DNA from 2 places in the Pseudomonas sp. FP1742 genome. Region 1 is predicted to be linked to the other one. Evidence: riboswitches for the same ligand, from Rfam matches in the RefSeq annotation. Region 1 holds a riboswitch; the other holds the start of a gene.
What was found. Region 1 has a riboswitch for cobalamin ahead of cobW (cobalamin biosynthesis protein CobW). Riboswitches for the same ligand answer to the same signal wherever they lie in the genome.
Positions count from the first base shown of each region.

Region 2: linked by a shared signal. The riboswitch ahead of cobO (cob(I)yrinic acid a,c-diamide adenosyltransferase) and the one ahead of cobW (cobalamin biosynthesis protein CobW) in region 1 are both predicted to bind cobalamin.

Region 1 covers NZ_CP117460.1:3,892,750-3,896,155, reverse strand. The annotation lists gene PSH64_RS17215 (CbtA family protein) at 1-46, opposite strand, end outside; gene PSH64_RS17210 (CbtB-domain containing protein) at 58-249, opposite strand; cobalamin riboswitch at 370-598, opposite strand; cobalamin riboswitch at 786-1,000, shown strand; gene cobW (cobalamin biosynthesis protein CobW) at 1,102-2,163, shown strand; gene cobN (cobaltochelatase subunit CobN) at 2,167-3,406, shown strand, end outside.
Region 2 covers NZ_CP117460.1:1,838,447-1,841,852, reverse strand. The annotation lists gene PSH64_RS08280 (cobyrinate a,c-diamide synthase) at 1-786, opposite strand, end outside; gene cobO (cob(I)yrinic acid a,c-diamide adenosyltransferase) at 783-1,394, opposite strand; cobalamin riboswitch at 1,476-1,710, opposite strand; gene PSH64_RS08270 (hypothetical protein) at 1,865-2,449, shown strand; gene PSH64_RS08265 (sorbosone dehydrogenase family protein) at 2,518-3,406, shown strand, end outside.

The DNA.
Region 1 (3,406 bases):
CCAGCAGCCCGGTGAAACCTGCGGTTTGCGCAATACGCTTGATCATGTCAACAGGTCTCAATGGCACGGAAACGCGGAGCTGTGACGGGTGTCGTGCGCGGCGTTGTGTACCGCTGCGATGTGCGAGAAACCGGCGAAATACACAAGGCTGGCGCCAAGGATCGACGCACACACGGCGGCGGTCAGGCGTTGAGTCAGGGTTGTGGTGGTGCTGGCTGTGGCGTGGCCGGTAGTGCTGATGATCGACATGGCGCTTCCCTCTGGTCTGTCAGCGGGTGAATAGAGCGCATGAGAACCTCCGCACGCCGGGGCACGCAGAAATTTCGAACAGCGCCCGCCCACCGCGGGTTTGTTATTCAGTGAAGGTAAAACTCACTTGCTGTTGCGGGCCGGTCTCCGGGCTCGCGAGGGGCAGGGCTTGTGCCGAAACCTGCAAGCATCACCTTCCCATGCCGGATGACCGGCACAGTGGATCTGACGCTTCACTCGCTTACCGTTGCGGGGGCAGCACCGGACTGACATGGCTTTAGAGTAAAGCACATGATTCACCGGTTTCCCGTTTCACCCTGTGAAAGGCACCCGTAACAAGGCGTGTAGGAGAGCATGGGCGAGGGTTGGGCGTCAATTGGCAAGGGTTCTCACTTGGATACCGAGTCGCTCCTTTCGCGAGCAAGCCCGCTCCCACAGGGGAACGCATTTCAAATGTGGGAGCGGGCTTGCTCACGAAGGCGTCGTCTCAGGCGCCAGAGAACTCAGGTGGACATTGACCCGCCCCCACACGATGCGTAGCCTTGCGCTTTCGAGGTTCTTCGGCGTTTGCCGAAGCTAAGAAGGGAACGCGGTCGATGCCGCGGCTGCCCCCGCAACTGTGAACGGTGATGTTCGCTGCCACGCCACTGCAAACCCTGATCCATCAGGCTCGCGGGAAGGCGCAGCAAACGCCAGTCCAACGATTGGCACACCGTCAGCCAGGAGACCTGCCTCGACACAGATTCTCACTTTCAACCGGGCGGGGTGATCCGGTGGCGAACTCTTCAGGCACGCGCCCCCGCGTTGCCGGTCGTCGTCCCGTATGCCCGCCACCTTGCCAAAGGGCATCCGATGAAAACACTGGCCAAACTCCCCGTCACCATCGTTACCGGCTTCCTCGGCTCGGGCAAAACCACCTTGCTGCGGCACATGCTCGACAACGCCCAGGGCCGTCGCATCGCGGTGATCGTCAACGAGTTCGGCGAGCTGGGCATCGATGGCGAGATCCTCAAGCAGTGCTCCATCGGCTGCACCGAAGAAGAGGCCAGCGGTCGTGTCTATGAACTGGCCAACGGCTGCCTGTGCTGCACCGTTCAGGAAGAGTTCTTCCCGGTGATGCGCGAACTCGTCGCGCGTCGCGGCGACCTCGACCACATTCTCATCGAAACCTCGGGCCTGGCCCTGCCAAAGCCTTTGGTTCAAGCCTTCCAGTGGCCGGAAATCCGCAGTGCCTGCACCGTTGACGCGGTGATCACCGTGGTCGACAGCCCGGCCGTGGCCGCCGGCACTTTCGCCGCGTTCCCGGATCAAGTGGACGCCCAGCGCAAACTCGACCCGAACCTGGACCACGAATCGCCGCTGCACGAGCTGTTCGCCGACCAACTGGCCAGCGCCGACCTGGTAATCCTCAACAAGGCTGACCTGATCAGCGCCACGGACCTGGCCCGCGTGCGCCTGGAAGTCGCCGAAGAGCTGCCGCCGGCGGTAAAAGTCATCGAGGCCAGCAGCGGTCGCCTGCCACTGGACGTGCTGATTGGCCTCGGCGCCGGTTCCGAAGAACACATCGACAGCCGCCACAGTCATCACGATCATCACCATGAAGGTGAAGACGATCATGACCACGATGCATTCGATTCCATCTCCATTGAGCTGCCACAAGCCGACGAAAGCCTGCTGATGGATGCGCTGACTCAATTGGTGGTTCAGCACGGCATCCTGCGGGTCAAAGGTTTTGCGGCGGTGCCGAACAAACCGATGCGCCTGTTGATTCAGGGCGTGGGCACGCGGTTCGACAAACACTTCGACCGCCAGTGGGGCGCCGAAGAGGCGCGCAACACCCGTCTGGTGTTGATCGGTCAGGATCTGGACGCCGCTGCGCTCGAAGCGCAATTGCGCGCTGCGCTCAGCGTTTAAACCATGCACCTGCTCAGGACCCAGCCCGGCGGATTCGTGTCGGATGACAACATTGCCGACCTTGGACAAACCCCCGCCGAGCTGGTGATCCTGTGCAGCGGCGATTCCAGCCTGGCGTTGCTCGCCGAAGCGGCGCAGCAGTTGCCCGACGATTACCCGAGCCTGCGCCTGGCCAACCCGATGCAGGTGCAGAATCACGCCTCGGTCGATCTGTATGTCGACGAGGTGCTGCGTCACGCCAAGGTGATTCTGATCTCGCTGCACGGCGGCATCGCCTATTGGCGTTATGGCATCGAGCGTCTGGTGGAATTGTCCCAGCGCGGTGTACAGCTGATTCTGGTACCGGGCGATGATCGCCCGGACCCGGAACTCAGCGACTTGAGTACGGTGCTTCCCGAAGACCGCGACCGGCTCTGGCAGTTTTTGCGCCAGGGCGGCATGGGCAATGCCCTGGATTTTTTCCGCTGTCTGGCCAATCGCTGGCTGGGTCGCGATTACGCCTGGGCCGAGCCACAAACCCTGCCGCGCACCGCGATCTACCACCCGCAAAAAAGCCCCGCGCACCTTCAGGATTGGCAAGCCGATTGGCAAACCGGTCAACCGGTGGCGGCGGTGTTGTTTTACCGCTCGCACTTGCAGGCGGCGAACACCGGTTTCATCGATGTTTTCTGCCAGCGTTTGCAGGCGGCGGGGCTCAACCCGTTGCCGATTGCTGTGGCCAGTCTGAAAGAATCCGGCTGCCTGATGGTGGTCGAGGACTTGCTGGATGAAGTCGAGGCGGGGGTGATTCTCAACACCACCGGTTTCGCCCAGTCCAGCCCCGAAGCGCCGCACCTGCGGCCGTTTCGTCGCAACATCCCGGTGATCCAGGCCATCTGTGCCCAGGACAACGAACCCGGTTGGCTGGCAAGCGAGCAGGGCCTCGGTCCTCGCGATCTGGCGATGCATATCGCTCTGCCGGAACTGGACGGGCGAATCATCAGCCGACCGATCAGTTTCAAGGACCTGGCCTGGCGCAGCGAGCGCAGTCAGTCCGATGTGGTTTGTTATCGACCGCAACCCGAGCGCATGGATTTTGTCGCTGAGCTGGCGCGGCGCTGGATTGATCTGGCGCGAGTGCCCAACGGCGAAAAACGCATCGCCCTGATCCTCGCCAACTACCCGACCCGTGATGGGCGCATCGGCAATGGCGTCGGTCTCGACACCCCGGCCGCCGCGCTGAATATCCTCCGTGCCCTGTACG
Region 2 (3,406 bases), 2.1 Mb from region 1:
GGCCCGCAGCAGATCCAGGCTCGCGCCGTAGGTAAACGCAAAAGCTTCGTCCCGAGCCACGGCAATCCGCACACCGGCCAGCAACGGTTCGGCCGCGATCATTTCAGGCGCGGCGAATTCCACGGCCGGCGGCAGTGCCACGTCGCAACTGCTGGCCAGTGAGTCAGCCGCCGCATCGAGGCGCAGATCGAGATCATTCAATTCGCTGGCCTGTACCAGGCCGAGATGCCGACTCGGCAATTCGATCCCCGTTTCCCGGGACAGCGCGCCGTACCAGCGCAAGCCTTCCGTCAGGCTGCCTTCGAGCAACTGCGCATGCCGGACGGTGCCGACCCGGTTGGCCAATACGCCGGCAAACGGCAAATCCGGCTGATAGCGCGCCAAGCCCAGGGCCAGCGCGCCAAACGTCTGCGCCATGGCGGTGCCGTCGATCACGCCGAGCACCGGCACGCCGAAATGCCGCGCTAGGTCGGCGCTGGAAGGCGTACCGTCAAACAGCCCCATCACGCCTTCGATGAGGATCAGATCGGCTTCGCCAGCGGCTTCCCACAACAGACGACGACTTTCCTGCTCGCCGACCATCCACATGTCCAGTTGATAAACCGGCGCACCGCTGGCGCGCTCGAGAATCATCGGGTCGAGAAAGTCCGGGCCGCATTTGAACACGCGCACCTTGCGCCCCTGATTGCGATGCAAACGGGCGAGCGCGGCGGTGACGGTGGTCTTGCCCTGACCGGAAGCCGGCGCGGCGATCAGTACCGCCGGGCAATGACGTGGCTGAATCACAACTCGACGCCTTTTTGCGCTTTGATCCCGGCCTGGAAGGCGTGCTTGATCATGCCCATTTCGGTGACGGTGTCAGCCAGTTCGATCATCTCCGGTTTGGCGCCACGGCCAGTGACCACCACATGCTGCATCGGCGGACGGGCCTGCAAGTCGCTGAGCACCTGATCCAGATCGAGGTAACCGTGCTTGAGGGCGATGTTCAATTCATCGAGCACCACCAGGCCAATGGACGGATCGCTCAGCAGTTCGCGGGACACCGCCCACGCGGCCTCGGCGGCGGCGATGTCACGCTGGCGGTCCTGGGTTTCCCAGGTGAAGCCCTCGCCCATCACATGAAAACGCACTTGCTCCGGGAAACGCCGGAAGAACAGCTCCTCGCCGGTGCTGCTGCGCCCCTTGATGAACTGCACCACGCCGCACTGCATGCCGTGGCCCATGGAGCGCGCGAGCATGCCGAACGCCGAACTGCTCTTGCCTTTGCCGTTGCCGGAAAGTACCAGCAGCAGGCCGCACTCATTCGGCGAGTTGGCGATGCGTTCGTCGATCACGGCTTTTTTGCGCAGCATGCGCGCCAGATGGCGTTCGTCACGATCGGGGGTATCAGTCATGGGGGAGCTCTCCGTTGAGGCTGGATAACGGCGGGCAGGCACAAGAATAGACGGCAAGAAGCCTGGCATCGCCCACCGTGATGCCGCTTGGATGGATCAGGCCGGTCTCCGGGCTCATGAGCGGCGCGGGGCCAACTGCGCGCCTTCCCATGTCGACAGTCGACACAGTGGCTCAAGGCACAGTCTTCACTCATTTACCGTTGCGGGGGCAGCGCCGGGATCGTGATCGTTCTTCGCTTGAAGAAACTCACTCACCGGCTTCCCTGTTTCACTCTGTCGACCAAGGCCACAGAGCACCTGAAACAAGCCGCGAAGGTTAGAGGGTTGGGGGTGGAGCGTCAATTGAAGACGGGACACCAGTGAGCGAATAACTGCCGTCGATCAATTTACTGACGCCAATCTTGTGCCACACTGCCAGCAGTGATATCAAAGAGCCACAACCTCATAACACAATAACAAGGGTGAGCCACATGCAAGGCATGATCATCAGCAATCCGAAGCTGGAATTCCTGCGCCCGGTGCTGGAACGCTGGTTTGACTGTATCGACCGCTACAACGCCGTGCGCGGCGATAACGATACGCCTTACTGGTACGACGAAAGCGCCAACCTCGGCCTGCTCTCTGCCGCAGCCTGGATGGCGGAAATGGTCACGCTGCAGCAAACACCGTCGCGCAAACAGACCGAAGAAGGCGAACGCAACGCCCGCGCCGATCTGTTTATCGCTACCAGCGAAGAACGCGCTTACCTGCAGGCCACCCAGCGCTGGCCACGGGTCAATAGCCTGAACCTGACCCAGGCACTGGCGGACATCACCAGCGACGCGAAGCGCATCAGCTACGCCAGCGACCTGAAACTCGGCTGCCTGTTTGTCGCCCCGCAAAAAGCCCAGCACAGCGCCACCCCGGAAGAACTCCAGGACATGCTCGACGACCTGCAAAAGGAACACACCTGCGCCGTGGCCTGGTATTTCCCTTACGCCTACCGCAAGTTGCGCAATGAGGCCGGCAACTACCACCCAGGGATCGCCGTGCTGTTCAAGGAAGCCCGCGGCTGACCGGTTGAACCATCACGCAGCTACGCTTCTCTATGATTACGTCAATGCATTCATAGGGAAGATCAGTAATGCGCAAACCCCAGCTCGTGTTCATCATCGCGCTCGCCGGAGGGCTCGCCGCCTGTGGTGAAACCTCCAGCCTGCAAGTCTCGGACGGCACCGGACCGTCGCCCAAGCTGCCAGAACCGAACAAAACCCTGATCCCGACGGTGAACATCGCCCCGGCGATCGGCTGGCCTCAAGGTAAAAAACCCGTCGCCGCCGCAGGCACTCAAGTAGTAGCGTTTGCCGAAGGCCTCGAGCATCCGCGCTGGCTCTACGTGCTGCCCAACGGTGACGTACTGGTGGCCGAAACCAACGCGCCGGCCAAATCCGATGACAGCAAAGGCATTCGCGGCTGGATCATGGGCAAAGTCATGGGCCGCGCCGGTGCCGGCGTCCCCAGCCCGAACCGCATCACTCTGCTGCGGGACAAGGACCACGACGGCGTCGCCGAAACCCGCACGGTGTTCCTGGAAAACCTCAACTCGCCTTTCGGCATGACCCTGGTTGGCAAAGACCTGTATGTCGCCGACACCGACCGTTTGCTGCGTTTTCACTATGAAAACGGCGAGACAGCGATCAAGGCACAGCCAATCAAAGTGGTCGATTTGCCGGGCGGCACGCGAAATCACCACTGGACCAAAAATGTCATCGCCAGTAAGGACGGCAGCAAGCTGTACGTCACCGTGGGTTCGAACAGTAACGTCGGCGAAAACGGCATGGATCAGGAGGAAGGTCGCGCGGCGATCTGGGAAGTGGATCGCGCCACCGGCAACCATCGGATCTTCGCTTCCGGGATTCGTAACCCGAACGGCCTGGCCTGGGAGCCTCAGAGCGGCGCACTGTGGACCGCAGTCAACGAGCGTGACGAAATCGGCAGCGACCTGGTGCCGGACTACATCACTTCAGTGAAGG